Regions from separate parts of the Salisaeta longa DSM 21114 genome, predicted to be linked through region 1. Evidence: riboswitches for the same ligand, from Rfam matches in the RefSeq annotation. Region 1 holds a riboswitch; the other holds the start of a gene.
What was found. A riboswitch is a leader RNA that binds a small molecule or an ion and turns the genes downstream of it on or off. The one in region 1 is predicted to bind cobalamin.
Positions count from the first base shown of each region.

Region 2: another riboswitch for cobalamin. It lies ahead of SALLO_RS0113150 (TonB-dependent receptor plug domain-containing protein); the one in region 1 lies ahead of SALLO_RS0107575 (ribonucleotide-diphosphate reductase subunit beta).

Region 1 covers NZ_ATTH01000001.1:1,836,890-1,851,733, forward strand. The annotation lists gene SALLO_RS15970 (ABC transporter substrate-binding protein) at 1-842, shown strand, start outside; gene SALLO_RS0107565 (type I restriction endonuclease) at 900-2,012, opposite strand; gene SALLO_RS0107570 (ATP-binding protein) at 2,662-4,374, shown strand; adenosylcobalamin-variant (AdoCbl-variant) riboswitch at 4,566-4,643, shown strand; gene SALLO_RS0107575 (ribonucleotide-diphosphate reductase subunit beta) at 4,911-5,885, shown strand; gene SALLO_RS0107580 (ribonucleoside-diphosphate reductase subunit alpha) at 5,951-7,600, shown strand; gene SALLO_RS0107585 (acyl-CoA thioesterase) at 7,644-8,072, shown strand; gene SALLO_RS0107590 (hypothetical protein) at 8,181-8,549, shown strand; gene SALLO_RS0107595 (patatin-like phospholipase family protein) at 8,590-9,822, opposite strand; gene SALLO_RS0107600 (NAD-dependent epimerase/dehydratase family protein) at 10,004-11,020, shown strand; gene SALLO_RS17770 (archaeosortase/exosortase family protein) at 11,130-11,450, shown strand; gene SALLO_RS18150 (hypothetical protein) at 11,466-11,675, shown strand; tRNA gene SALLO_RS0107610 (tRNA-Ala) at 11,757-11,829, shown strand; gene SALLO_RS15980 (DNA-methyltransferase) at 12,030-13,100, shown strand; gene tsaB (tRNA (adenosine(37)-N6)-threonylcarbamoyltransferase complex dimerization subunit type 1 TsaB) at 13,568-14,260, opposite strand; gene SALLO_RS15985 (LolA-like protein) at 14,303-14,844, opposite strand, start outside.
Region 2 covers NZ_ATTH01000001.1:3,143,209-3,158,052, reverse strand. The annotation lists gene SALLO_RS0113185 (mannose-1-phosphate guanylyltransferase) at 1-428, opposite strand, end outside; gene SALLO_RS0113180 (acyl-CoA dehydrogenase family protein) at 692-2,380, shown strand; gene SALLO_RS0113175 (CPBP family intramembrane glutamic endopeptidase) at 2,551-3,252, shown strand; gene purM (phosphoribosylformylglycinamidine cyclo-ligase) at 3,263-4,264, opposite strand; gene SALLO_RS0113165 (squalene/phytoene synthase family protein) at 4,290-5,102, opposite strand; gene SALLO_RS17255 ((2Fe-2S)-binding protein) at 5,181-5,423, opposite strand; gene SALLO_RS17250 (DUF5074 domain-containing protein) at 5,492-6,583, opposite strand; gene SALLO_RS0113150 (TonB-dependent receptor plug domain-containing protein) at 6,608-8,554, opposite strand; cobalamin riboswitch at 8,673-8,904, opposite strand; gene SALLO_RS0113145 (RagB/SusD family nutrient uptake outer membrane protein) at 9,084-10,916, opposite strand; gene SALLO_RS17245 (SusC/RagA family TonB-linked outer membrane protein) at 11,020-14,061, opposite strand; gene SALLO_RS0113135 (NAD(P)H-quinone oxidoreductase) at 14,440-14,844, shown strand, end outside.

The DNA of each region.
Region 1 (14,844 bases):
TTGAAGCCGCAGGCATCGACCTCACCCTCATCGAACCGGAGGAGCACCTCGACGCCGTCGACGCCATTGCGGAGGGCGCCATGGACCTTGCCATCACGGAGCCCCTGCACCTCGCCGAGGATTGCGCTGACGGGCATTCGGCCGTTGGGATCACGCGGTTTTTGCACACCAACGGTGGCGTCATGTATCGAACCGACACCGGGATCTCGCGTCCGCGCGACATGGCGGGCACGCGCATCCAGTACCCTGGCGCCCCAGGACCGGGCGGGCCGGCTATCGTGGGCACTATGATCGAGGCCGACGGCGGCCCCTACGACCCAGACGCCTTCACGCGCGTCAACCGTGGCTTTTATCACACCGATGCCCTCGCCGATGATGCGGCGGATGTCGCGACCCTCGCATTCTACAATTTCGAGATGGTCGAAGCCCGTCACCGTAGCCTCGATGTTGGCTTTTTTGCGCTGAAGGATTGGGGGATTCCGGACTTCTGCCAGCTCATTTTGATTACGACGCCCGAGCGCTTAGATGCGCAGCAAGAGACGTTTGCGCGGTTTCTGCGCGTGCTGCGGCGTGGGATCGATGTGGTACACCAGCGCCCAGAGGAGGCCCGCCAGATCTACTTCACGCGTACCGACACCGATCCAGACGACACGCTGATGCGTGCAATTTTTGAGGCTACAGTGCCGTGCTTTACGCACGACTTCAGCATGACAACGCGCTACTACGAACAACTCGAAGCCTGGCTGGTCCGCCGCGGACTCATCGACGCTCCCCAGCAGCCGCTGACCTACTGGACGAACGTGCTCGCCCTTCCCGACCCGGCCCGCGCGATGGCTCACTGACCACAGCCCAGGCCCTGGAAAAACAAGGCCTGACGCAGGGTGACCTCCGGTTGCCTGTCACTGCTCCCCATCATAAACATTGATTATTCGTTGTAATGCGTCCGCGTGGTTATAAATATCATCCAGCGAATCAATGGGAACGCGCTCTTCGTCCTTGTTCTCGTCAAAAAGTCCGATGTAGTTCTGTGATCGGTTAAAGTGCAAACGACAAATCGGTTGACGGTTATTGTCATCGAGGAGAACGCCAAAATATGTTTTCACATCACGAGGAGTCACGCGGTCAACATCAACGACCTCTCGCATGATGGCACGAACAATGCGAAAGCCCTCCATTTCTTCCTCAGTCGTCACGACATCATCATTGATCTCTACGACACCTTCAGGAAGCGTATCTCTCCCTTCCACCTCGGACGGGCTCCTTTCAGTAGGCTGAAGGTTTACCGCGACGCTTGCCTCCTCTTCTTCCAGAGCAGACTTCAGGCGGCCACTGACCTTATCGTGTACAAGTTGATGAAGCGACTTCTGCACGATACCTTGGAATTGTTCGCGTACGGCTTGCGTCACCCGCCCATCGTATACCTGCTTTGCCATGAAGTGAACAAAATCATCTTCAGGACGCCTCCACTGTTGGTCGAGGTAGTTACGAAGGGCCTTTCGATACTTCAAGTCGTGCGCCGCCTCAAGCATTTCCCGAAGGTCGAATGTAGACTTTCGCAATCGCTTTAGCTCTTCAACGTGCTGCTCAGTGTATTTTCCAAGGCTAAGCTCAAGGAAAGGACGTTGGTCCATCTTATTCTCCTCTTCCAGGTCAGAGAAGAATTTGTAATTGACACCATTTGTCAGCACCCCGATCCGCGCTTTTGTCATGTGGAAATAGCGGAAGAGTTGTCCGGCATGATCGGTAGAAAGCTCAGCACCCGCCTTCTTGCACTCAAATAGCATAACCAACGCATCGTCGCGACGGATCGCATAATCCACTTTCTCGCCCTTCTTGTTGGCAAAGTCAGCCGTAAACTCCGGGACAACCTCCCGCGGATTGAAAACGTCATACCCGAGCGCTCGAATGAAGGGCATGACAAGAGCGTTCTTTGTCGCCTCCTCGGTATTTAGATGGTCACGTTGCTCGTGAACACGTGCCGATAGCGCTTCGATTTGCTCGATGAAGTCCATAGATCTGTAGGTATTTCTTCAGTTGTTCGCTCTTTTTTGTTGCTGCTACTTAAAGACACCCTACAATACGGAATTGTAACGCTGCTCTCTTTATTTTTTCTACGTATTTACAGTGCTCCGATGATTACGATTTTGCTTATCCGTCAATGCCCCGCAGCACTATAGAAGCATCGTCCAATTCCTCGAAAATGAGAGACCGCGTACGAAGACAGATCAAGAACTGGCGCATCCTGTAAGCCTAAACGTTCCAGCGACGAGGGTGAATCTCCCGGCCGCAGCCGTCCAACCGCCCGCCGGTTGGAAAAGTAGCGCTATGTGGGGGAACGGGGAGTCCCCACCTGGAACGAAGCTCCGGCCTACGCCGGGGCTTTTTGTTTTTGGACCTTGGGCGTGGCCCCTGCACCGTCAATTCTGGATACGTCATTTGATCCACCGGCGCGCCCGCGTGCTGCCCACCCGTGCACCGGCTACGCACGCCCTCGCCCCCTATCATTTATCTAAAGTCTACCATATCTTTTGTGCATATGCTGTAAACATGCGGCGGCTTTGTAGTGCCCCGGTGCCCGCCTGTATTCACCCGTTGAACAGCTCGCCCGGACCCATGAGATGGCTCTGCTCCCTGCTCGTAACGCGTCGTTGCTCCGTCGGTGTGGCCCTGGCTCTCGGCCTCGCGGCGCTGTGCGTGCCGCGCGCCGGTGCCCGCGCCATCCCCCGCAGCGTTGCCGCTACCGACACGCTTGTCGACCTCACGGCCCGCGAGCGAGCCTGGATCGCGCGCCACCCGGTCATCCGCTACGCGCCCATCCCAGACTACGCGCCGATCGAGTCCTACGGCCCGTCCGGCCAGCCGGTGGGGCTCGCGCCCGATTATTTGGCCGTCGCCATTAAGCGCCTCGGCATGCGGCTCCACATCGTGCGGGCACCCACCTGGCGCGCGGTGCTCGACAGCCTACGGAACGGCCGTGCCGATTTGAGCGCGGCCATCCAAAAGACAACCGCCCGTAGCCGGTACCTTCGGTTTACCGAACCCTACCTCACCGTGCCCACCGTGCTCCTCGTGCGGGCGCAGGCCGAAGCGCCCCTCAGCCTCGAACGGCTCGACGGTCATACCGTGGCGGTGGTCGATCGATACGCCGTGGCATCGTATCTCGAAAATCGCTACCCCAAGGTGCACTACCGCAAGGTGCCCGACATCCAGACGGGTCTTGAGAAGGCCGCGTTTGGTCTTGTGGATGGCATGGTGCTGTCCCTTCCCGTGGCTGGCGCGGCCATCGAGGCGGCCCAGCTGCCCAACCTTCGCGTGGCCAGCCGCACCGGCTACCGCTATGCCCTCCGCTTTGGCGTGCCGCGCGATCAGGCCATGTTGCAGCACGTGCTGAACAAAGCGCTGGCGAGCATCACGGCTCAAACGCACGCTAGGATCTACCAACGCTGGATGGCGCTCGATGCTGAAGCCCTCTCCCCGTCGCCCGCGCCCCCCACGCGGCTCCTGCTCCTCGTGGTGGTCGGCTTGCTGGTGCTGCTGGGCGCCGGTGCAGCGTGGACCTGGACGCTACGCCGCGAGGTGACCCGGCGCACGCATGATCTCCGGCAGGCCAAAGAAGAAGCCGAAGACATGAACCGCTTAAAGTCGGCCGTGCTCGCCAACATGAGCCATGAGTTTCGCACGCCGCTTACGTCCATCATCGGGTTTTCGGAAGCCCTCCGCGACGAGTCGCCCGATGCCACCACCGACCGGTTTTTGCGGCACATCAACGAAAACGGCCGCCGCCTGCTTCATACGCTCGAGTCGCTGCTTCATCTGTCACAACTGGAAGCGGGCGCCGTGGCGCTGCGGCCCCAGCGCGTGGCCCTTGCCGACGCGCTCCACGAGGCCGCCGATCCGTTTCGCGAACAGGCCCGCGATGCGAACCTCACGCTGCGCATCGAGCCGCCCCCCGCGCCCGTGCAGGCCTATGCCGATCCCGCCGCCTTGCACCTGGTGCTTACCCATCTGCTGAGCAATGCGCTCAAGTTTACGGAGCCCGGCGGCCGCATCACCGCCCGCACGACCCCCGATCCGCCGGATGCGCTGCTCACCATTGCCGACACCGGCGTGGGCATCGACGAAGCCTTCATCCCCAAGCTCTACGACGCCTTCCGGCAGGAATCGTCGGGCGACAGCCGATCGTTTGAAGGGACTGGTCTTGGCCTTGCCGTAACCCGCAAGCTCGTCAACATGATGGACGGCTCCATCGCTGTGGCGAGTCGCAAGGGCGAGGGCACGCAGGTCTCGGTGCGCCTGCCGCTGTATGCGGTAGACCACCCGCCGGCCATGACGCCCGGGACCCGCGAGGAAGCGTCGAACGGCGTAAATGCCTGATAGGCTACGTACGCCCTGTCTGAAAACCCTTTAGGAACGGCACCCGGCGGCTTCCGTCCCTTTTTTCTCGTCGCCGGCACCCCAGGCATTGACACTGTCGGCCGCCGGTCCTACCTTGGGGCTACATTCGAGTCAAGCTACGCATTCGCAGAGGCTGTGCTGTCAGGGCACGGCGGCTGGGGCGCTCGTACCGCACCAGCACTCGGGGGAAGTTCGGTGAAAGTCCGGCACTGTCGCGCAACGGTTACAGTCCGATTGCCCGCTCAGCGAACGCGGCCCACGGCGCTCCGTGCGAGCGTCCCCTACGCGTCCTAGGGTTGTGGTCCTGCACGGTATGCTTTGTCGGCTCATCGGCGCGTCGCATCGCGACGTCGCCCGCACGGCCGCCGTCGCCTGCCCTACGGTCCATCTCTTTGGCGCGTCGGCCCTCCCACGGATGTCAGCTTGCGCGGATGCCACGCCCGCGAGGCAACTCGGCCCTGTACCGGGCCCGTCCTCACGGCCTGTTCTGTTTTGCTGGACGACTCCGTACCCTCATGAGCCTCTTCGACGCCCGCGTCAACCTCAAGCCCTACGAATACCCCCACCTGCTGCGCTACAAAACGGCCATCCGGCAGTCGTACTGGGTGCACGACGAATTCAACGTCACCGGCGACATCCAAGATTTTCGCGTGGCCTGCTCCGACACGGAGCGCAGCGTCATTCGCAAAACCATGCTGGCCATCGCGCAGGTAGAGGTGGCCGTCAAAACGTTTTGGGGCGATCTCTACAAGCGCCTGCCCAAGCCCGAAATTGGCGCTGTGGGCCTCACCTTTGCCGAGAGCGAGGTGCGGCATATGGATGCCTACGCCCACTTGCTGGAGCGGCTGGGCCTCAACGACGCCTTTGCCGCGCTCGATACCATCCCGGCGCTCAACGACCGGGTGGCCTACCTAAACGACGCCCTTCGCGGGGCCGCTGCGGCCGAGGACGCCGACTTCGTGCATGCGATTGTGCTGTTCTCGATTTTCATCGAGCACGTGAGCCTCTTCAGCCAGTTTCTCATCATGCTGTCATTCGACAAGCACGAGAAGCGGTTCAAGGGCGTTGCCAACATCGTGGAGGCTACGTCGAAAGAGGAGCAAATTCACGGCCTGTTTGGGCTGGCCCTCATCGAGGAACTGCGGGCGGAGCACCCCGCGTGGTTCGGTCCTGCGTTTGACGCCCGGGTGCGCGCGGCCTGCGAGCGGGCCTACCGGGCCGAGGCGCGCGTGCTGGACTGGATCTTTGCAGCGGGCACGCTCGACTTCCTCCCGCGCCCGGTCGTTGATGCCTTCGTGCGCGACCGCTTCAACCGGTCGCTGCGTAACGTTTCGGTGGAGCCCCTCTTTGACGTCGATCCGGCGGCGCTCGACGCCAGCCGCTGGTTCTACGAAGAGATTCTGCTCACCAAGGGCAACGACTTCTTCTCGAAGCGCAGCACGGCCTACTCCAAGATGACCCAGAGCGTGACCAGCGACGATCTGTTCTAGCACGTCTTTGCAGCGCGCCTTACACGTTTTGTCCCGTCCGTTTCGCTTAGACTTAAGACTTTCGCATGGCTGCTTTCTCCTGGCTGAATGACGACGCCCGCACCTTTCTTCGCCGCGGCTACCTGCTGCCCGGCGTCTCGCCCGAACAGCGCATCCGGCAGATTGCCGACCGGGCCGAAGCGGTGTTGGGCATGGACGGCTTCGCCGACCGCTTCTACGACTACATGGGCCGCGGGTACTACTCGCTCGCCTCGCCCGTGTGGGCGAACTTTGGACTCGACCGCGGGCTGCCCATCAGCTGCTACGGGTCGTACATCGGCGACTCGATGGCGTCCATCCTCGACGCCCACGCCGAAGTGGGTATGATGACCAAAGTGGGCGGCGGCACCAGCGGCTACTTTGGCGCCATTCGCCCCCGCGGCGTGCCCATCACCAACAACGGCGCTTCCAACGGCACCTATCCGTTTGCACAACTCTTCGACACCATCATCAACGTCGTAAGCCAGGGCGAAACGCGCCGGGGCCACTTTGCCGGATACATCGACATCGAGCACGACGATGTGGAGGAATGGCTCAACATCCAAACCGAGGGCGACGCCATCCAGACGATGCACTACGGCGTGGTGGTGGGCGATGCCTGGATGAAGGCAATGATTGACGGCGACACGGCGAAGCGCGACCTGTGGGCAAAGGTCCTGCAAGCCCGCATGCACACCGGCATTCCGTACATTCTCTTTCGCGACAACGTACAGCGCGGACGCCCGCAGGTGTACAAAGACCAGGGCTACAACGTGCACGCAAGTAATCTCTGCTCGGAGATCGCGCTTCCTTCAACCGCAGACGAAAGCTTTGTGTGTTGCCTCTCGTCGATGAATGCGCTCCACTTTGACGAGTGGAAGGGCACGGACGCGGTTGAGATGCTGACCTACTTCCTGGATGCGGTGATGCAGGAGTTCATTGACAAGGCCGCAGACATCCCGCACATGGGCCGCGCGGTGCGGTTTGCACGGCGCCACCGGGCCATTGGGATCGGCATTTTGGGCTGGCACTCGTACCTGCAGTCGCACATGATTCCGTTCGCGTCGGTGGAGGCCAACGCCCGCAGCACGACCCTCACCCAAACCATCAAGGAGCGGTCGTACGCCGCCTCGGCCCGGCTGGCCGAGCGCTTTGGCGAGCCGGCTGTTCTGGACGGCTACGGGCGGCGCAATGCCACGACGATGGCCATTGCCCCCACCAAGTCGAGCAGCTTCATCCTCGGCCAGGTGAGCCCGTCCATCGAGCCGCTCAAAAGCAACTACTACGTGCAGGATCGCGCCAAAATAAAAACCACGTACAAGAATCCATACCTCATGGAAGTGCTGGAGGCCAAGGGGCACAACACCGAAGCCGTGTGGGAGCAGATTGCCCTGCAGGATGGCTCCGTGCAGCACCTGGATATCCTTTCGGACGAGGAGAAGGCGGTATTCAAAACGTTTAGCGAGATCAGTCAGGCGGCTATTATCCGGCAGGCCGCGCTGCGACAGGAGCACATCGACCAGTCGCAATCCCTCAACTTGGCCATCGACCCGAAGCGCACACCGGTAAAAGCCATCAACCAGCTATACATCGACGCCTGGAAGATGGGCATCAAGTCGCTCTACTACCAGAACAGCGTAAACGCCGCCCAACAGCTCTCGCGAGAACTGCTGGCCTGCCGGGCCTGCGAGGCCTAATCGTTCTGCCCTCACCGCTTCGTTCATTTATCGGATGTGCCCTATGTCCACCTCCGCTCCTGCTGCCACGTCTTCACCCGCCAACGCGCCGGCCGCCGACGCCGCCGAAACGAAAATGGTCTTTCCCGTTTTCCCCGGCGACACCAATCACTACCACACCCTTTTCGGCGGCACGGCCATGTCGTGGATGGATCAGGCGGCGTTCATCTGCGGCACGCGCTGGTGCCGCACCAAGGTCGTCACCGTTCACAGCAGCGAGATCGACTTCAAGCAGCCCGTGCCGGAAGGCACCATCGTGGAGCTCGTGGCCCGCGTAGTTTCGACCGGCGACACCTCTCTCACGGTGCAGGTCGACATGTACACCGAGCCGATGGACCGCCACGCGCGGGTGCAGGCCTGCAGCGGCTCGTTCGTGCTCGTAGCGCTCGATGCCAACGACCGGCCCACACAGCTTCCGCCGCTTCCCTCTTGAAGCAAAGGCAATCCCGACGGAACGATGCCACACACGAACAATACTCAGTGAAGAGCGGTTCCCTGATGGTTACGCAGCTATTCTTATTGTGAATAAAGCTACGATAAAATGCGAAAGAAAACGTTCATTGCTACGTACACCATCTTTCTTGTATTTTCTGGAGTCGGGATTATTTATCTCGGACTCACATTTGATGGTATAAGAGCATTCTCAAATATAAGCGGGGCGCAAGATTTCACTCTCGTGTTGAAGTTCATCGGAGCTATTTTTAGCGCAGCTGGCTTTGGAGGACTCATCTGGGCTCTTACGCTGAACAATAATACGAAGCTTCCAGGGTACGCAGGACTGAACTTCAGAGGAATTGTCACCTTTACGCTGCTGTTTTTCATTGCTGGTCCGTTTTGGCTCCTGATCGCCTGGGTGCTTTGGTTCATCCCTGGATACCGCTCTCGCAATGCCGCTGCGCAAAGCTTTTAGAACGATCGAGCGGCAAGCCAACATGCGGTCCAGCAATTCCTTAAGCGGCGGTTCGCTCAATGCGATCCAGCACCCGATCGAGGCGCTCTAACACCTGATCGGTTTCGTGCATCACGCGGTGCCGCCGCTGCCCAAGGGCTTGGCGCGCCGGGTACAGCGTGCGCGACGGATCGTCGAGCACAGACGGCCGCAGGTACAACCCGTGGCGGCGCAGCTTGGCATCAATCGTGTCGGCATGCGCACGCAGGTAGGCCCGCGTGGCCTGGTAGGCATGCTCGCACACGTCGTGGCGGTTGCTGAAGCTAAAGATGTTCGAAAAGAAAAGGCTGCTGTCCTCGCAATCCGGCTCAATGAGCACCAGGTCGGCATCGGGATGGGTGTGCGCGTACCGCTTGAAGCCCGTCGTTTTGCGCGAATCGACGATGGCCCGAAAGGTCTGCGAGAGCACCGCCGGCAGCCCATGATCCACAATGCGGTGCTGCTCAAACAGGCGCTTGGCGTGCTGCTCCAGCTGCAGGTTCACCGGCACGATGGGGTTGATGCAAAACAGCAGGTCGACATCGTTGTCGAGCGCCACGCTGGCGTGTACCGTGCGACGCGCCACGCCGTCGATGTAGTGCTCCCCATCAATTTCCACCGGACAATACAGGCCCGGCAGGGCAGTGCTTGCTTGCACGGCCTTCGAGATGGGTACGTGATCGTAGCCCGGCGCGCCAAACACAGCCACTTCCGCCGAGTCGAGGTGCATCGCCACCACGCGCAGATCGGCCGCGAGCCGCCGGAAGTCGTTGGTGCGCCCCGCCTGCCGAAACGTGCGCGCCAAAAAGCGCGCCAGGGCCTTGTTGTGAAAGAAGCCCGTGGGCACCATCGAGCCGAACGTGGACAGCACGCCCAGCAGGGACAAGTCGCCGGGATGCAGCGCGTAATGCCCCACGGCGCGAGCCAATGTGGTGGGAAGGCGCCCGAGGCGGCCGGCGTATTCCCGAAACGCTGGCGCAAACAGCGACGACGGATCGAGGTTGAGCGTCGGGTCGTCGGCCTCCGACACCACGGCGCGGCTCATGGTGCGCGGCGAAACGCCATTGGCCAGCAGGCTGCCCAAAAGCGCCCCCGAGCTCACGCCTACGTAGGTGTCCAGCGCATGCAGGTCTTCGCCCGCAATGGACTCATCGAGCGCGCACAGCGCACCCACTTCATAAATGGCCCCTTCCACCACGCCGCCGGCACAGGCGAGTCCGATACGGCTGGTGCGCGGAGCATTGGAAAGCCTCATGGTACCGCAATAGTTGATCGGGGGAATACACCGTCGATGCCGTATGAAGATTCAGCGGAAGCGGTTCCGCACGAGCATTGGTTAGAATGCAACGTTACCGCGCCGGATCAACGACACGGGCAAATTGATCACAAAAAGCGTTCCATTGGTTTGCTTTTTCCTTCCTGATCGCCCGCCGTTCATGCCTACGCCGCCTGCTGCACCCGTTGCCTTTGTTACCGGAGGCACCGGCTTCGTTGGGAGCCACCTTGTAGAAGCGCTCCTCGATCGCGGATTTACGGTGCGGGCGCTGGTACGCTCGCGGCGCAAATGGCTCGCGGGGCTCAATGTGGACGTGGTGCGCGGCGACCTCTCGGATGTAGAGGCCCTGTGGGAAGGCGTGCAGGGCGCCGACTACGTGTTTCACCTGGCCGGGCGCACGCAGGCGCCCACCTACGCCGATTTTCACGCGGCCAACGTGACCGGCACCCTGAACCTCTTGGGCACCATTCGGCAGGCCGCGCCCGACGTGCAGCGCGTGCTGATTACAAGCAGCCTGGCCGCCGTGGGCCGCGGCACCAACGGCGTGGCGACCGAGGACACGCCCCTGGAGCCCGTAAGCCGCTACGGGCGCAGCAAAGCAGCCATGGAAGAGGCGCTACGCGATTCGCACGACCTGACGGCCTCGTACGCCGAGGCCCTCCCGCTCACCGTGGTGCGGCCGCCCGCCGTGTACGGCCCGCGCGACCGCGACATCCTGACGTTTTTCCAGGCCGTGCAAAAGGGCGTGTGCCCCGTCGTGGGCCGCGGCAGCACACCCGCGCTCAGTCTGGTGTACGTCGACGACCTGGTGGACGGCATCATCCGGGCCACGCTGTCGGACGCGGCGGTAGACAACACCTACTTTCTGGGCAGCCCGGCCATCTACAGCTGGAACGACGTGAAGGAAGCCGCTACTGCGGCCCTCGACCGCTCCGCGCTCACCGTCCCCGTTCCGCCGCTGCTTGTGGGCGCCGTGGGGTGGCTGGCCGAGGGCTGGAGCCGCCTGACCGGCCAGTCGCTCGCCCTCGACCGCGAGAAGGCCCGCGAGATCCGCTACGCCTGCAAGCAGTGCTCCTCGGAAAAGGCCAAGCGCGCATTCAATTACGCCCCGGCGGTCGATATTGGTGAAGGCGTGCGCCGCACCATCGCCTGGTACACGGCCGAAGGCTGGCTGTAGCCGATTCGGCGCCCGTCATGCAAGCAGCTCGCCTCCCCCGCGGATCTTAATCGACGGTCGGTCTTATGGTACCATGTCTTTGGTGATACCGCGCAACGCCCCGCCGCCCATGCCTTTCGATTCGTCCACCCGCCGCCTTGCACGATTTGCCCTGAAGGGCCTGGCCGTCTATGCGCTGTGGTACGTTGTGTACGATTTGTGGCTGCTGCCCGACGGGCGGCTCGACCGCTGGCTCTCTACCACGGTGGCCAGCCTGAGCGGCACGCTGCTTCAGCTTGTGGGCTTCGAGGCGATGGTGAGCGGGCGCACCCTCACGCTGCCCGGCGTGGTGGGCGTGCGCATCGTGAACGGCTGCAACGGGCTCACCACCATCGGACTGTTTATGGGCTTCGTGGTGGCGTATCCTGGCCGCTGGCGGCACCGGCTGTAGTTCATTCCGGCGGGCATCGGGCTCATCTTTGCGACCAACGTGGTGCGCGTGATGGTGATGCTGCTTGCGCAGCGCTACTGGCCGGCCGCCTTCGACCCGCTGCACGGCTTTGGCCTCACCACCATCTTTTACGTGGTGGTGTTTGCGCTGTGGGTGGCGTGGGTGCAGCTCTCCGATCGCGCCCCGCAACAGGCCCCGCAACGCACAGCCGTTCAGCCTGTATGAATCGTTCGTGGAACGCCGGCCTGGAGCACGGGTTGGCTTGACATCGCGCGGCCCGCGCCCTACTGTGGGCAATGCTACAGCGGGGCTATAGCTCAGTTGGTAGAGCGCTTGCATGGCATGCAAGAGGTCCGGGGTTCGAATCCCCGTAGCTCCACCGCCGCCCGTTCCCTCTGCGGGGACGGGCTTTTTTTGTCGCCCGGCGTGCGATTGGACGCCTGCGAAGCCGCGCCCGCCGGGTTGTGACGATGGCGTTCTTCTGTGGTCGCGCGCTGCTCGGTGCCTGCGTTTCTGCGGGCCACCGGCTATGCTGTACGTCCCTCCGCTACTGCTCCTGCTGCTGACTGCCTCGCTTCGATGACCACGCGCACGACGGTTCACTTCGCAGATGCCCGGTCGATGACCGACGTGGCAGATGAGTCGGTGGCGCTGGTCGTGACCTCGCCGCCCTATCCCATGATTGAGATGTGGGACCCGGCGTTTTGCGTGCTGAGCGATGTGGTGGGCGCGGCCTTCGAGGCGGAGGCCTACGACACGGCCTTCGATGCTATGCACGAGGTGCTGCGCACGGTGTGGGCCGAATGCTACCGGGCCCTCATGCCCGGCGGCGTGTTGTGCATCAACATTGGCGACGCCACCCGCTCCTTTAACGGGTCGTTCCGGCGCTTTCCCAACCACACCCGCACCACCGAGCAATGCCGCACGCTCGGCTTTCGGGTGCTGCCAAGCATCTTGTGGCACAAGCCCACCAACAAGCCCACCAAGTTTATGGGCGCGGGCATGCTGGGATTGAACGCGTACGTGACCCTAGAGCACGAGCACATTCTCATCTTTCAGAAGGGCTCGCCGCGCGCCTTGCACGAACGCCGCCCGCGCCGCGAGAGCGCATACTTCTGGGAAGAACGCAACCGGTGGTTCTCGGATCTGTGGACGGACCTGAAGGGCACCGAGCAAACGTTGCCCCGTCGCTACCGGGCCCTGCGCGCCCGCTCGGGGGCCTTCCCGATGGCGCTGCCCTACCGCCTCATCGAGATGTTTTCGGTGTACGACGACCTCGTCCTCGATCCGTTCATTGGCACCGGCACCACCGCCCTCGCCGCGGCCGCCACGCGCCGCCACTGCATCGGCTACGAGATTCAATCGGCTTTCCGGCCCGTCGTCCGCGAGACCGTGCAGCGGGCCTGCCTGGAGAGCCTCCGCCGCAACCGCGCCCGCCTCGCCCGGCATCAGGCGTTCGTGGAGCAGCGCTGGGCCGCCGGCAAGCACCTCAAGCACCGTAACGCGCACTACGACCTTCCGGTGGTGGCCCGCGACGAGCAGTACATCCGCCGGTACGATGTGACCGCGGTTGATGAAGACCTGGATGCCGACACGTACACCTTTCACTACCGCCCGCACCGCCTCGCCCAAAGCGCCGATGCGGCGTAGGGCTCTGTGCTCGCACGCAACGCAACCAGGCGGCGACGGCCTATAAAAAAGTAGCCGCTTCAATCTTCCACATTGTGTAAACGTGCCACACAATTGTTTAGCGGCCCCCTCGGCTCTGGTGTACATTTTTTCCTGGATGAAAAAGATGTACGAAAAAAATCACGGCGGCGAAGCGAACAGCTGACGACCTCCGGGTCTCGCTACAATCATCGAACTTGCACCCTATCTGTAGACCGTAGACTGCGCGGACGCACCACATTGTGCGTCCATCACGCGGGGACGTCTCTAACGTTGCGCCGGGGGCTCAAACAGCGATGATTGTGGCCGCGAGGCCCTCCGGTACGTCCGAGGCGCCGTTCGCTTCGCGGCCGATCAACCGAGCGTTACACCGGAAGGTCTCTGGAGCGCATCAATGAGTACCCCTCGGCCCGGTGCAGTTTGCAAACTGTTTTCCAGGCAGCGCTTGGCTAGCTGTCGAGGCGCGCGAGGGGCGAGGGCGCCGGGGTGCCGTGAAAGGCCTTGAGGTAGAACGGCTCGAACGCGGTGCGCGCAACCGGCGTAGCGCCTGCGCCGAGGTGATGGGCCGCCCGGCGTGCCACCCACGACGCCGCGGGGAGCACCTCCGTCACGCCATGCGCCGAAGCCGCCGCACACTTCGCGGCCCCCGGGCCGATCATCCACGTTGGGGAGGCCTCGTCGATCCATTCGGCCACCGCAGCCGCTGCACACGCCGTCGGCTCGCGCTGGAGCGTCAGCGCCGTGCCGTCCCAGGCATACGCGGCGGCATACACGTCGTCGCGGCGGGCGTCGAGCGCGCCCACGAGGCGCGCGCCGGGCGGAACGTACGGCGTGGCCGACGCCGCCAGCGCTTCGAGCGTTGACACGCCCAGCACCGGCACATCCAGCGCCTCGGCCCAGCCAAGGGCCGTGCTCACGCCAATCCGCAAGCCGGTGTACGACCCCGGACCTTCGGACACGGCCACGACATCCACCGCACGACGCGCACATCCGGCCTGTTCGAGCACCGCTTCCACCAGCGGCGTGAGGCGTTGCGCATGCACGCGCGGCTGGTGCACGTGCGCCTCGGCCTGCACGCGGCCCTCGTGCCACAGGGCCACGCCACAGGTTGCAGTGGCCGTTTCCAGCGCAAGAATCGTCATAGCAAGGGTAAGCGTCCAGAAAGCATGCGCGGCAGGCGCCCGTTACGAACGGCCATTGCCAAACACCGAGGCGTCGATGGGCTCGTTGACCGACACGCGCTGCACCGTAATCACGATGGGCTCGTCGTTGAGCATCTTCTGCATCATCTCAAAGCGATCGCCCATCATCTGTTGCATTTGCTTGCGCTGCTCGTCCGGCATGTTTTTCATCCGCTCCATCATCTGCTGCATTTGCTGCTTCTGCTCGGGCGTCATATTCTGGCCCAGATTCATATCGAACGTCATGCGATGCGGCACGGTAAGGCCCTCGGTGGTTTGGTACTCGCTGAACGTGATGTCCATCGTGCCGGGCGCGGAGCCCTGGCCCGCGTTTGAGGTGATGGTCATGCGCACGGGGACGTTCATCGCGGCGTCGACGTAGTACGTCATCGCCTCCACCTGTGGCGGCATATCGGGCGTGACGGCCTGCGGGTTGTCTACGTCGATCACGTGGGCGGTGCGGCCGTCCACCGTCTCGGTACCGCGATAGGTGCCGTGCTCGCCAATCTTCCGGAACATGTCGAGCTGCGCAAAGGACGACGGCG
Region 2 (14,844 bases), 1.3 Mb from region 1:
CCGATGGTGACGAGCGTTTCCGGCGCCTGGGCGGCCTCAATGGCCACGTGCAGCGTCTCGTGAAAGCGCTGTACGTTCTGGATCATGTGATCCGCCGGCAGCACAATCATGGTCGCGTCTTTATCGCGGGCCTGCAGCTTCGCCCCGGCGTATGCAATGCACGGGGCAGTATTGCGGCTAATGGGCTCGGCCAGAATGTTCTCCTCGGGCACAGCCGGCAGCTGCTCTTTCGTTTGCTGCACGTAGCGCTCGTGCGTCACAATCAGGCACCGCTCGGGCGGCACCAGCCCTTGCAAGCGGGCAACGGTGTTTTGAATGAGCGTTGCGTCGCCAAAGACGTTCAGAAATTGCTTGGGACGGGCTTTGCGGCTGGCGGGCCAGAACCGGCTGCCAATGCCTCCGGCCATGATAACGGCATATGTAGCCATGATGGGCGCAGCGCTTTGTGGAGAAAAGTGCGGAACGGATAAGGTAGGCACCACGCGGCACATAATCAGGCGGGCCGTGCGGTGCGCTGCTGTTGTTTGTGTTAAAAATCAACCGGATGGCCCCATGCAAGGAAAATCCCCACACCCGTCCCCGGTCCCCACGGACAAGGAGGCAGGGACTCTGACGCACTCGCGGGCTGCTCTGCGGCGTTTTTCTTGCGTGTACACCGTGCCCGACACCATTTTATTCAGCACGCTTCCGTATGTCACACGACGCCAAGATTGCCGATCTTTCCAATCAGTACCATGACGATCGCGTTCTTAAAAGCTACCTGCAGCGCGTCCTTCCCGCGGATGTGCATGCAGCCATTGCGCCCGACCTGGAGTCGCTCGGTGCTATTGCGGCCAACGAGCTGTACGACCTGCAGCTGGCCGACCGTCTCAATGAGCCGCGGCTGACGCAGTGGGATGCGGCCGGAAACCGTATCGACCACATCGAGCTGACGGATGTGTGGAAGCGGGCGCTGGTGCTCGCGCCCGAATACGGCGTAATTGCCGCCCCGTACGAGCAGGCGCACGGCGCCTACAGCCGCATCCATCAGTTTGCACTTGCGCATCTGTTCATTCCGGCCACCGACATGGCGGCCTTCTTGATGGCCACCACCGACGGCGCCGCCCGCACCATCAGCCGCTTTGGCAGCGACGAACTGAAGGCCACCGCCTTGCCGCACCTCACGAGCCGCTCGCCGGAGGCCTTCTGGACCGCCGGGCAATGGCGCACCGAGCAAACCGGCGGGTCGGACCTGAGCCGCATCCAAACCGAGGCGCGCTACGAGGACGGGCAGTGGCGCCTCTACGGCCGCAAATGGTTCACCTCCTCCAGCATGGCCAACATGGCCCTCGTGCTGGCCAAGCCCGCCCCCGATGCGTACGACGGCCTGGGGCTGTTCTACCTGCCCATTCGCACCGAAGCGCGCAGCGTAAACGACGGCATCCGCGTGAACCGCCTCAAGGAAAGCATGGGCGCTCGCAAGCTGCCGGTGTCCGAGATTCAGCTGGATGGCGCCGCCTGCAGCCCCATTGGGCCGCCCGACGAGGGCGGGCGCTACCTGACCGAAATGGTGGAAATTGCGCGCACCTGGAATGCCGAAATTGCGGTGGCGTACATGCGGCGCGGCATTGCCCTGGCGCGCGACTTCAGCCGATCGCGCACCGCCTTTGGCACGCCCATCATTGAAAAGCCGCTCCACTACGACACCATGGCCGGCTTGCAGGCCACCTACGAGGGCGCGTTTCACCTCACGTTTCGCCTTGTGGAGCTCCTGGGAAAACGCGAGGCCGGCTCGCTGTCTTCCACCGAGCAACACCTGCTGCGGGCGCTCACGCCCATCGTGAAGCTGACGACTGCGAAGCAAGCGGTGGAGGTAACCAGCGAGGTCATGGAGGCCTTTGGCGGCGCCGGATTTGCCGAAGACACCGGCATCCCGGCCCTGATGCGCGACGTGCATGCCCTGCCCATTTGGGAAGGCACGACCAACGTGATGTCGCTCGTGGCCCTACAGACGCTGCGGCGCAATGGGTACTTGCAGGCCCTCACCGACGAGCTGAACCGCTGCGCCGCCGCGGTGACAACCCCGGAGCTGAAGCAAGCCGTCGATACTGCGCGGGCTGCGTTTCGGAATGCGGTCAGCTGGCTCTCCGACGCCACGAAAGAAGACGAGCAGGCCCCGCAGGCCGGCGCCCGTCGGTTTGCGCGCACCATTGGACAGGCTCTAGAGCTCGCCCTCCTGGCGCGCCACGCGCAGTGGGCCCTGCAGCATGAGGGCGGCCGCGCCGTCGCCGTCGTCGAGCATTTTGCAGCCCAGGGCATCGACCGCATTGCCCCGCGCCGCCACTACGATGCCTATCAGCTGGCGCAAGACCGCACCCGCCAAACGCTGTTTCAGATGTGAGACGTACGTACCGTCCGAAAACGCATGACGCATGCGCCGAGGGCCGCGTGTCGGTGAAACGGTTTGCCGTTTATTTGACACGTACCGGAGACACGTAACATGTGCCGCTGGTACGTGTCTACCGCACACGGCGTCCTACTGCCGACCAACGAATCAACGGTGAGCTGCGTATGCCTACGGCTTCCTCCCCTTCTGCCCATCGGTTGCACGAGGCGCCGCTGGTTCCGGCAACGGGCCTCCGGTGGTACCTCGCGGCCGAGTTTGCGTTACTGTTCGTGGGGCTTCCGCTGCTGCTGTACACGCAGCGCATGCACCTTGACGGCCTCATTGCGCCGATCCTCATGGGCCTGGCGCTCGGCTGCGGCGCCCTCTTGTACTACGACCGCTCGTTCGATCGCACGCGCCTCTGGAACCGGGCGGCGGCGCGGTCGCACCTGGGCACTGTCGGCCGCTTTTTTCTCGCGGGCGGCGCGCTCACGGTCCTCATCGTGGCAGCCCTGCGGCCCGATCTGCTCCTGTCCTTTCCGCGTGAGCATCCGCGCCTCTGGCTCATCATCGTGTGCACCTACCCCGTGGTGTCGGTCTACCCGCAAGAGGTCATCTTCCGCGCGTTCCTCTTTCACCGCTACGATGCGCTCTTTCCGCAACGCGCCACCAAAATTGCCGTGAGCGGCGTGGCCTTCGGACTCGCGCATATCGTGTTTGCAAACTGGACGGCCCCGCTCATGACGGCCGTGAGCGGCTGGGTGCTGGGCTACCGCTACACGCGCTCGCACTCCACCCTGCTCGTTACCGTCGAGCATGGGCTGTGGGGCGCCTTTGCATTTACCATCGGGCTGGGGTGGTACGTGTACAGCGGCGCCATTGGATGAGCAGCGCTCCTTACGCCGGCCGCACGGTGCCAATGCGCACGGGGGCCTCGCCCATTGCGCGCCACGTCTCCATCGCGGCATCGGCTGCATCCGGCGCAACAACGGCAACCAGCCCGATGCCCATGTTAAACGTCTGGCGCATGTCGCCGGTGGGCACGTCGCCGGTGGTTTGGATGAGATCGAAGAGCGGGCCCGGGGTCCAGGCGTCGTAGTCTACAGCCGCTACGCAGCCCTCGGGCACGACGCGGCGCAGGTTGCCCGGCAGGCCGCCGCCGGTGATGTGTGCGCAGGCGTGGACCAGCTCCTCGGCCACCAGCGCCTGGATGGCTGCTAGGTACGACCGATGCACGCGCAGCAACGCCTCGCCCACGGTTTCTCCGCCCAGCGCCTCCGGCGCATCGTCCACATCGTACGCGCCAAAGAGCACCGTGCGCGCCAGCGTGTAGCCGTTGGTATGCAGCCCATTGGAGGGCAGCCCAATGAGCACGTCGCCCGCCGACACCCGCTGCGGTCCCAGAATCTTGTCTTTCTCCACGAGGCCCACAATGCACCCGGCCAGGTCGTAGGCATCCGCCGGATACACATCGGGCATCTCTGCAATCTCGCCGCCCACCAAGGCGCATTCGTTGGCCGCACACGCCGTCGCAAATCCACCCACCACGGCTTCGGCCACCGCCGGCTGCAAGGTGCCCGTCGCGTAGTAATCCAAGAAGTACAGCGGCACCGCCCCGCCCACGGCAATGTCGTTCACGCAGTGGTTCACCAGATCCTGCCCCACCGTGTCGTAGCGCCCGGCGCGGCTTGCCACCTTCACCTTCGTCCCCACCCCGTCGATCGAGGACACCAGCACCGGCCGCTCGTACCCCGAGAGGTCCAGCTCAAAGAACGAGCCAAACGCGCCAATATCGGTGAGCACGCCGGGCGTGAAGGTCTGGCGCACCAGCGGCTTGATGCGATCAACAGCGTCGTCGCCTGCTTCAAGATCAACGCCGGCGTCTTTGTAGGTGGTCATGGCAACAGGGGAAGGTGGGTGAGAGCTACGTGCTAAGGGCCCGGCCAAAGAAGGCCTGAACGTGAATTTGTACGTGCTGATACCAGGGCAGGAGCGGGCGATACGCCCATACATCGAAGCCGGCCGCCTCTAGCGCATCGAGGTGCGCGAGGGCCCCAAGCCAGTAGCGCTTGAGGTGAAAGCGCAGCCGCCAGTCCACATCGCGCAGCACCAGTTGCCCCTGGCCCAGGGCATCGCGAATACGTACCGATTGCTTCCAGAGCAGCCGCCGCACGTCCTCGTTCATGCGGCCATCGACGAGTCGGACGTCCCGCACGCCGTGCTGATCCAGTTCGGCTTCGGGAATGAAGAGCCGGTCGTCGTCGAGGTCATCGGGGAGTTGCAACAAGCGCCCGAGCAGAAAAAATCCGCGCGAGAGCTCGGCCACGGGGTTGCGCGCAAACCGTTTGTGCCCGGCGAGGCCGGCCAACAAGTGGCCATGGGCAACCGCCCAGTCGTGCACAAAGGCATTCAGATCGGCCGCGGTGGCGAAGCGCGTGCGGCCGTGCAGGTGACGGGCGGCGCGCACCTGCCGGGCCAGCAGCGCACGATCGAGCCCGTGGGCCGCGCAGGCCTCGTACGCCGGCTGCGCAACCCCGGCCGGCAGCAGCTGCAGCGCGTCCCCCGCCGCTGCCCGCTCGGCCTCGTCGGCAAAGAAGTGGTCGTCGAACCCAAACGCCCCGTCGCCGCCCACCGCCTGCGGACGCGCCAGGGCGCTATGCCATGCCCACAGGGCCGTTGCGGCCGGTTGTTGGGCCGCGGGCCACGTGTCGTAAAGCGGACGCGGAAGCGTAGACACAGCAAAGGGAGTCAGTACAAGAGGGCGTACCGCTGTGTCCGAACCGCCGCTTTGCGCCTGGGATCCGCGAAGAACGCGTCAGTCGGACGGCGTGCGCGCGGGCTGCGGCGTGGGCGGCTCATCGGCTGCCTCAACGATCGTGTCGAACACGGTGTCGCCGGTGCGCAGCATGCGCCGCACGTACGGGTGACACAGCTGACAGTTGTGGCCAAACACAGCCTCGGCCTGCAGCGCTTCTACCGACGCCGCCCCTGTCGCCTCGGCGACGGCCTTCAGCTCGGCGAAGGTTTTCTGGAAGCAGTAGCAGCGGTCAATGTGCATGGGCTTGGTCAATCGTTATCATGAAGGGCGTGCAAGAGCAAGTGGGCACCCACGGTATCAGACAGCGCTTACGGCGTGGACCGCTGCAGCACCACATCGGCCGGCGCGATGCCCGCGGGAAACGAGCCGGTTTGTGTGCCATCGGGGCGGTGGAGGGTCACCGTACCGGCCGACGCAAATCCATTCTCGGCCGCCAGCCGGCCCACGTACAACCGCTCCACGGCCGCATCGTAGGCCAGCGTGCCAATGGGTGCGCCATCATCCGGAATACGCGCCGCAATCGTGTTCGTCGCGGTATTGAAACGCACGATGGTGTTGCCGCCCACCACCGTATGCACCACATCGGCCGATGGGCTGTGCCACACGCGCTGCCCCAGGCTGGCAGAGGTCAGCTGTCCGTCCAGACTAATTTCCGTTGTGATGGTGTTGGTGGAGGGGTCGAGCACGTGGATGGCGCCGTTGGTGCGATCGACCACCTCAAAGTTTTCGTTGTAGATGGTGGCGCCCGCGCAGAAGACCAGCAGTTCGCCATCGCCGTCGTGTACCAGCGCCCGGGGCACGTCGCATCCCACGGGCACGGCGTCGTCCATCACTGTACGGTTGGTCGCGTCAATCACCGCGAGGGTGCCGTTTTGGTTGCCCTCGGCCACGTAGAGCCGGTCGCCCACCAGGGCCATCCGCTCGGGCGATCCGCTCACGGGAATGGTGTCGACGATCTGGCGCGTGTCGAGATTGGCCACGTATACCGCGGGCTGCGGGTTGCTGGCGTAATCCTGGCTCGTGATGAATGCCTGATTGCCGCTGAACGCGACGTAGCGGGGATTGGGAATGCCGGAGAGCTGACCCACGCGGCTGTTGGTTTCGGCGTTGAAGATGTCGACGGTGCCGGTTTCGCCAAAGGCCACGTAGAGGCGTTCCTCGTAGCGCGCAAGGCTCTGGATGTACGACGCAAATCCGTCTTGGGCAGGCAGGCGCTCGGTGGCGTCGCTGGTTGGGTTGTAGAAGGTAAGGCTGCTGTTTTGATTGCCGAAGGCGCCGGCGTTGGCCACAACGACGCGTGCCGGGGCAGGTGGGGCATCGTCTTCGGTGCCCAGCAGGTCGCATCCGCTGAGTCCAGCGAGTAGAAAAAGAACGAGCAGGCGGTGCAGAACTGTGCGCATGGGTCGGTGGTGGGTTGCGATAGGTTAAAGCGAAAGACGTACGGTGATGCGTAGGTGCCGCGGCGGCATTGGATGGCCGTCGGCGACGGTGTATTGCGTGTTTAGGGCGTTGCGGAGTTGAAGGGTGGCGCCCAGGCGCGTTTGGGCGATGTGCGTGTGCCAGCGCAGGTGCGCGTCGGTTACGAGGTACGGCTCGCGCGTGCCATCGCCCGTGGGCCGCGCCCCAATGTAGCGGCTACTTAGGTCGAGCGCCCACCGGTGCCACTGCACCGTAAGCGATGGCTTGATGGTCGTTACCGGCAGAAAGGGCAGGCGCGTATTGTAGCCCGGGCGGCCCCGCACCGATCGGTCGCGGGCGTTGGTGTAGGTGGCCGCCACACGCGGCCGCAGGCTCCACGACGCCGCGGGGGTCCAGTGCAGCTCGGCCGATGCCTCGAGGCCCAGCGCGCGCACGTTCTGCACATTCTGCGGACGCCAGTAGCCGGCGGGCTGCGGCGTCCACACAATCTGATTGTACCGCCAGTTGGCAAACGCCGTCACCTCCATCCGATACCAGCCGCCCCGCACGTACGCGCCCACGTCGGTATTCCAGCTGCGCTCGGGTGCCAGCTGCGGGTTGCCGCCCGGCTGCCAGTACCGGTCGTTAAGCGTGGGCATGCGAAAGGCGCGCCCAACCTGTGCCTTGAGGGCAACCAGCGGCGCGCGCGCCACCTGCCAGTTGAGCCCAAGCCGCGGACTGATGGCCACAGCGCTTGCATTGCTCGCGGGCCGCGCGTAGCCATCGACGCGAAGGGCCGGGTGCACCGTCAGTCGGCCGTAGCGTCCGCTACCGCTTGCAAACAGACTGGCGTGGCCCTCGCGTGCTGCGGTTGCGAGCTGCGGATGCTGCGCCGTGACGCCGCGGGCATCGCCCCCGAAAGCCACGCGCCAGCGGTTGCCCCATGGCCGCCGCGCCGTAACGTCGACGGAGGCGAGCCATGTGCGGCCGGTAGTGGCAAGGTTTTGGGCCGGATCGACGTAGCGCAGGGTTTTGTGCTGCACCAGCCCCCCAATGTCGAGCGTGCCCCACGGACGCTGCCAGGTATCGGTGGCCCAGAGGCGCACGCTCTCGTCCCACTGCCGCGCCGCGGACGTGCCCCCCACGGCCGCCGGAATGCCGCGCTCCGCCTGGCTCCACCACCCCGAGACGCGGATGCGATGCGCGCCGGTGGTTACGGCTGTTGCGACGTAGGCATTCGCAAACTGCCGATCGGCGTTTGTGCGCTCCACACGGGTGGGCGGGAAGCGGGCCTCGTTGCGGTAGGAGTAGTCGCCGGCGGCTTGCCGGTAGGATACCGCGGCCACCGTGCTGAGCGGCCCAGCGCGGCCCGTAATGAGTCCGCTGCCCCCGCGTGCGCCAAACGCTCCCGCGTGCAGTTGCGTCTTCAAGCGAAATGCAGGTTGCGGCGCAACAGTTTGCAGATTCACCGCCCCGCCGATGCCGCTCGATCCGTAGAGGGCCGAGGCGGGCCCGTGCAGCACCTCGGCCTGTTGCAGCAAGACGGTAGGGAGGAGCGTCCAGTCGAGCTGCCCGAGTTGCGGATCGACGATGCGATGCCCGTCCAGCAGGACGAGCGTCTGGGCTGCGCCGGTGCCGCGCATGGACACCGAGGCGAGGCCGCCCGGGCCGTAGCGCCGAACGTGGAGCGCAGCCCGCTCGCGGAGTAATGTGGCCACCGAGCGGGCCCCCGTAGTGAGCAGGGCGGTCGAGTCGAACGTAGCGATGCGGGCAGGCGCCTGCGCTGCGGCCGTAGGAAGACGCGTAGCCATGACGGTCAGGCGCGGCAGTACCGCCTCCATCAGCGGCGCGCGCGACGTGTCGGGCGTTGTCGTCGTATCACGCGGTGCCCCTTGCGCGCACGTGGTGCGTGCGGCGCACAGGCTTCCAGCGAGCGTGAGCGCCCAAAGGATAAGAAGTGTTCGGTGCATCATAAATAAACGGCCCGCCCCTCAAAAAGGTGTAGGCCGCCACGATGCCTGCAGACGTGCGCTCAGCGCACGCATGCGCAACCGAAGACAGCGCCACACCTCAAGATCCCGGAGGTTATTGGCAAAACGCACGTCCGCGGCAGGTCTCCTGGCTTTCCGGAGGTACAGCGCTTTCAGCAGCTCGGCGCGCCCCTTCCCATCTGCGGGAGCAGACAGTGGCGCGCGCGTCCTCACCTCGAAGCGCCTCCGGTACACAGTTGCGGGTACAGCCCCAGCATCGAGCCTATGGCTCGCCTGGCGTTCCCTTTTAATCGTGCATCAGCAATGCACGAACCGGCAGCGTGTATCAATGAACGTTTGTGAATGTAGCGCGCGGCGCGGGTAAATCCAACAGATACGCCCATCCTTAACCGAAGCTATACACAAACGCAGTTTAGAACGGGCATTCTCGCGGTGCGCATAAAAAACGCCCCGCCAGCAGAAAGCCGACGAGGCGCTGTACGTGATTTGTATGTGCGGATGCCGACGAACCTCAGCCCACCGGCGGGCACTGACCGCCCCCGTATCCGCAGTTTTGCGTGAGCTTGCTGTTTGCATCAAGCTGCGGCTGCGGTATCGGGAAGAGCATGCGGTACATATTGCTCTGATCCTTGAAGATCCAGGGTGCCGTGAACGTGGGTGCGTACGGGTCACTGGGCGACGTGTAGGGGCCTCCGGATGCCGTGCCACCGCTCACCTGGTACCGGACGAGGTCTTGACGACGCAGCCCTTCGTAGTAGTGCTCGTGCCCGCGCTCCTGCAGGATGAGGCTACGCATTTGGGCCTGGGACAACCCGGTGGGCACCGCGCCTTCGTTCGGGTAGTCGGGATAGGCCCGCTCGCGCAGTGGAATGAGGGCGTCGCGCGCGGCCGACGGCTGTCCCATCTCATTGAGCGCCTCGGCCCGAATCAGATACATCTCGGACAGGCGGAACAACGGCAAGTCGTTGCTGGAGAACTGGGCCGTCTGGTTCGGGTCCACCTCAAACTTGAGCGGGCGGGCCCCGGCTGCCTCAATCGCGGGATTGCTTTCCAGCGTTATGCTTGGAATTTCGAGCGTGATGTCAAGCGGCGTATCGGTGCCGCGCACTTTCACCGTAGGCGTGTTCTCATTGCTAAAGCAGTTGATGCCATAGCACCCGGTGTTAGGCTCAGAGTAGGTGCGCCCCACGAGAAAGCCCTGGGTGCGCACGTCATTGCGCACATCGTCCCGCGTGCCGACTTGGCCATCTGGACCTGCCTGTACGTCAAACCCTTTGTAGAACTCCGCAATCGTCGTGAAGCCGTTCCACGGTGTTTCGGGGATCATGTTGTAATGCATGACCCGCATGTTGAGGGTGAGGCCCAAGCCCGTCTCTGCCTTGTACGTTGCCGGCCATATGATCTCGGGCGATGAGGCATTGCTGACCGCAAAGTTGTCGAAGTAGTTGTCGGCCAGCATGAACTGCCCCGAGGAGATCACCTCATCGGCGGCCGCTTCGGCTTCTTCCCAAAACGAGAGCCCCGGCGTGAAGCTGTTGTTACCGGTGAACTGCCCGGTGTACACCTCAGCGTTCACGAAGAGGCGCGCCAAAAGTCCGTAGCCGGCCCACTTGCTCGCGCGTCCGTATTCAACGGACGGCGGCAAATTGGCGAGAGCTCCGCCGCTTGGGTTCTCCACACAGTCTTGTACATTCACAGCGCTCAAGTCGGCGCAACCCGTGAGCTCTTCGATCAGGAAGCGGAAGACCTCGCGGCGGCTTTGCTGCGCAGGCGGATCTTGGCTACTCACCGGCTGCTGCGGGTACTGCTCGTAGGAGCTTCCCTGCTCCACCACAATCGGAACGTTGCCGTACAGGTCAAGCAGCTGGTAGTAGAAGAACGCCCGAAGGAAGCGCAGCTCAGCGCGAAACTGTGGCGCCTGCTCCAGATCGGTCTGGGTGTTATTAAGCGCCGCAAGGACCGAGTTGGCACGGGCCACGCCGGTAAAGGCGCTCACCCACGCGCCGTCAATGTTCGGATGCTGCGCCGTCCACTGATGCTGCGTGAGCCGGCGCCAGTTTCCATTATCTCCCCAATCGGTGCCACGGGTGGGCACCATAATCTCGTCGGAGGAGTGCTCCGAGATATTGAAGTAGTTGTTTTGGTAGTCACGGACCTGAGCGTATACCGGTGCGATGGCCGCCACAAACTCGCTCTCTGTCTTAAAGAACTCGTTTGGGGTGACCACGCTAAACGGATCTTCGTCCAGGTCGCACCCCGCAAGCAGGGTAGCGGCCAGGCATACAGCCAAGAGCGCCGATACGCTAGGCACTCGCTGTAGCAATCGTTGTACGTATACAGTCATGGGATCAATCGTCATGAGTTTGAATCGGCAATCGGCTGGAGACCGTGCCCCGGGCGATGCTAGCCGCCCGGAGCACAGGCCTATGCAGAGGGCAAGGAACGGCTTACAGGCCGAGGTCTACGCCAAAGGTAAAGGTGCGTGCACGCGGGTAATTGGTGTAGTCCACGCCTAGGGCCGGAATCGCAAGACTACGCAGCCCGCCGCTCGTATCGGTACCGTTGGCCGTGGTGCTCACCTCCGGATCGTACCCGTTGTAGGGCGTGATCACGAAGAGATTTTGCCCCGAGAAGTAAATCCGAGCCCGCTGAATGCCCAGTTGCTCCGCAATAGGCAGCGTGTAGCCGATGGTCAGGTTGTCCAGACGCAAGAAGGATGCGTCTTGAATCCATCGGGACGAATACACCGGCGTGATAGCCGCCTCGTCGTCCAGCGCACTTTCCAACATGTTGATGTTACGGTTCAGGTTGTTCTTGGTGGAGAACTCCAGCGCGGTATTGTTGAACACGTCTTTCCCATAGATCCCACGGAAGAACGTGCTGAAGTCAAAGTTGCCATACCGCCCCGAGAACGTGAACCCGTAGTTGAAGTCGGGCTGCGCATCGCCAATCACCCGGCGCTCGGCGTCGCCCACATTGGTTGTGGTGCCGCCATCGGCCGTGAGGAAGAGCTGCTGCCCTTGCGCGTTGGTTCCGGCATAGACCGGGCCGTAAAACGTGCCGATGGGCGAGCCTTCCTGGATGATCTGCGCGTTGGTGCCCGTTTGGCCGGCCCCGCTTACCGGGGTCAGGAAGATGGTGCCGCGCTGGCCAAGATCGGTCACTTCGTTCTTGTTGTAGCTGATGTTACCCCCCACGTTGAGAGTAAAGTTGTCGCGGTTAAACAGCTGCGTGTTCAGCGAGAACTCGACACCGGTGTTTTCCACCGCGCCAATGTTTTCGAGGCGCTGGCTCACCACGGCCGGCTGCGGCACGCTGATGAAAAGCAACAGGTCCTCGGTTTTCTTCTGGTACACGTCGATGGTGCCATCGAAGCGCCCAACGATGAAGTCCATTCCCACATTCAGCGACGTGGTGGTTTCCCACTTCAGGTTCGGGTTGGCAAAGTTGATGGGCGCAAACCCGGTGGTCTCGGCCTCACCCGATCCGAAGACGGCAATGTTGGATTGGTCGGGGCCCAGCAGCTGCAGCGTCTGGTACGGCGGAATGGCTTGGTTGCCGCTCAGGCCGTACGACGCGCGCACTTTCAGTTCATTCAGCCAGTTGACCGACTCCATGAACGACTCGTTGGTTACCCGCCAGGCAATCGACCCGGCCGGGAAATACGCATACTTGTTGTTGGCCCCGAACACCGAGGCACCGTCGCGGCGGAGCGTACCCTGCAGGATGTAACGGTCGTCGTAGTTGTAATCGACGCGCCCAAAGAACGAGAGCTGTTCAATCTGCTCTTTGCCCGAGCCAGGCAGTTGAGGGTCGTTGCCGCCGGCCAGGTTGTTGTAAATGAGTTCATCGGTTACAAAGCCCTGCGTTTGAGCATCGATCTGCTCGTAGGTCTCGCGCTTGAACTCGTAGCCCGCGAGCACACCCACGCGATGCACATCCGTGAGCTGTTTCTGGTACTGAAGGGTGCTCTGCACGATGGCGCTCGACACCTCACGCGCCGTTTGCTGCGCGATGCCGCTTTGCGTTGCCCCTAGGGGCGAGGCCTGCGGAATGTACGACCGGCGGGTGGCGTTCGTCTGGTCGTACCCGAAGTTCACTTTCGCCGTCAGGCTCTCCAGCACGTCGTACGACGCCGACACGTTGCCCAGCAGCCGCGTGCTTTCGGTAAAGTCATCCAACTGATTTTGAATGGCCACCGGGTTGATCACGGTGTTCGAGTACTCGAAGAACCGCGCGCTGCCGCCTTGGCCAACCACCGGAAACGTGGGGTTGAACTTCAGCATGTTCGAAAAGACGCCGCCCTGAAAACCGGCCGACTGCGCGTAGAACACGTGATCGCGCTCAAGCAGCGAACCGGTCACATTCAGGTTCAACTGCAGCTTGTCGTCGTAGAGCTTTTGGCTGGCGTTGACGCGCGCCGTGTAGCGCGTGATGCCCGAGCTCGTGACCACGCCCGGCTGATCGAGATAGCCCAACGAGGCGCGATACGTGGTCGACTCGTTTCCGCCCGAAAACGACAGGTTATGATCTTGCGCGACCGCCGTTTGGAAGACCTCCTGTTGCCAGTCGGTGTTCGCCGAACCAAGCGCGTCGGCCGCCTGCGAGCCCGCAAAGTCAGTGAGCGCGCGCCGGTATTGGTCGGCCGACAGCAAATCGAGGGGGTTGGCTACGTTCGAGGCCGAGACCTCGCCGCTATAGCTCACTTCAAGCCCGCCGGCATCGCCCGATTTCGTTTCAATCAGGATTACGCCGTTGGCCCCCTGCGACCCGTAGATGGCCGTTGCAGCTGCATCTTTCAGCACCTGAATCGACTTGATGTCGTTTGGGTTGATGAGCGACAACGGGTTCGATGAGGACGAGGCGACAATATCGCTGGGCGCAAGTCCCCCCGGCGTGGCATTCGTGCTCGTAATGGGCACGCCATCAATCACATACAACGGATCGCTGCTCGCGCTGAGCGATGTGGTGCCGCGGATGCGTACCTTAACGCCTCCACCGGGCTCGCCGTTGTTCTGCACGATGTTTACGCCCGACACGCGGCCCTCAATCAGGTCGGTAGGGCTCGAATTTTGCCCCACGTTGGCTTCTGCTACATCCACCGTCGACACCGCGCCTGAAATATCTTGCCGGCGCTGCGTGCCATATCCCACAACAACCATTTGCTCAAGAGCCTGCACCTGTGCTTCCATTGCCACGTCAATGGTTTCTTTCGTCCCGACCGGGATCTCCTCGGTCTGGAAACCAACGAAGGAGAAAACGAGCGTGGCATCGGGCCCCGGCACGGTGAGAGTGTATGTGCCCTGGCCGTTTGTAATGGTGCCAGTGGTGGTGCCTTTCACCGTAACGTTAACGCCCGGTAACGGATTGCCGGTGGCCGCTTCGGTTACGGTGCCGCTCACCTCGCGCTCTTGCGCCTGAACAGGCGCTACGCTGAACACAAGCAGCAGGAGGCTGCCCAAAGCATACGTTGTAAGTTTTCGATACATATCGCTTCGCTGCTCATTGTTGATAGAGGACAACGGGGTGCATCTCGCGCAACTTCTTTCTTCAACGATCGCCTGCATGACACGGCCCTGCGTGCACCGTGCCTCGGCATTGGGTGCGTCTCATGGCAAGGCGCGCTGCTGCAGAAAGCGCTTTCACCATCTGCCATGATATTATCCGTTCATTGTAATTGCAAACGAAGGCGGCGTCTTCGTGTCAATTATTTCACTTTTAGATCGGTCATCGTTTGGGGTGTTATAGACAACTGCCACAAGCCTTATGGGAATATTCCATGAGGGTGATGCTGCGGCTTTGGATCATTCGCCGGCCGCCCAAGGTGGTACAGGGCCCCCTTATCTTTTAACAAACGCCTCTGTTTTATGCGCGCCGTCCTTGTCTCCGAACCGGGTCCGCCGTCGAACCTCACCATCGGCCCGGTGCCCACGCCCGATCCGGGCCCCGATGAAGTCCGCGTACGCGTACAGGCCACGGCCCTCAACCGCGCCGACACGTTCCAGCGAAAGGGCCACTACCCGCCGCCGGAAGGCGCCTCAGACATCTTGGGGTTGGAGATGGCGGGCACCGTGGATGCGACCGGCCCGGGCGTTGTCGACTGGTCGGCGGGGGACCGCGTGTGTGCGCTCCTTTCTGGCGGCGGCTATGCCGAGTATGCCGTCGTCCACAAAGACCTGTTGATGGCTCTCCCGCCGGGCCTCTCGATGGAAGAGGCCGCTGCCATTCCCGAAGTCTTCTTGACGGCCTTTCAGGCCTTGCATTGGCTGGGC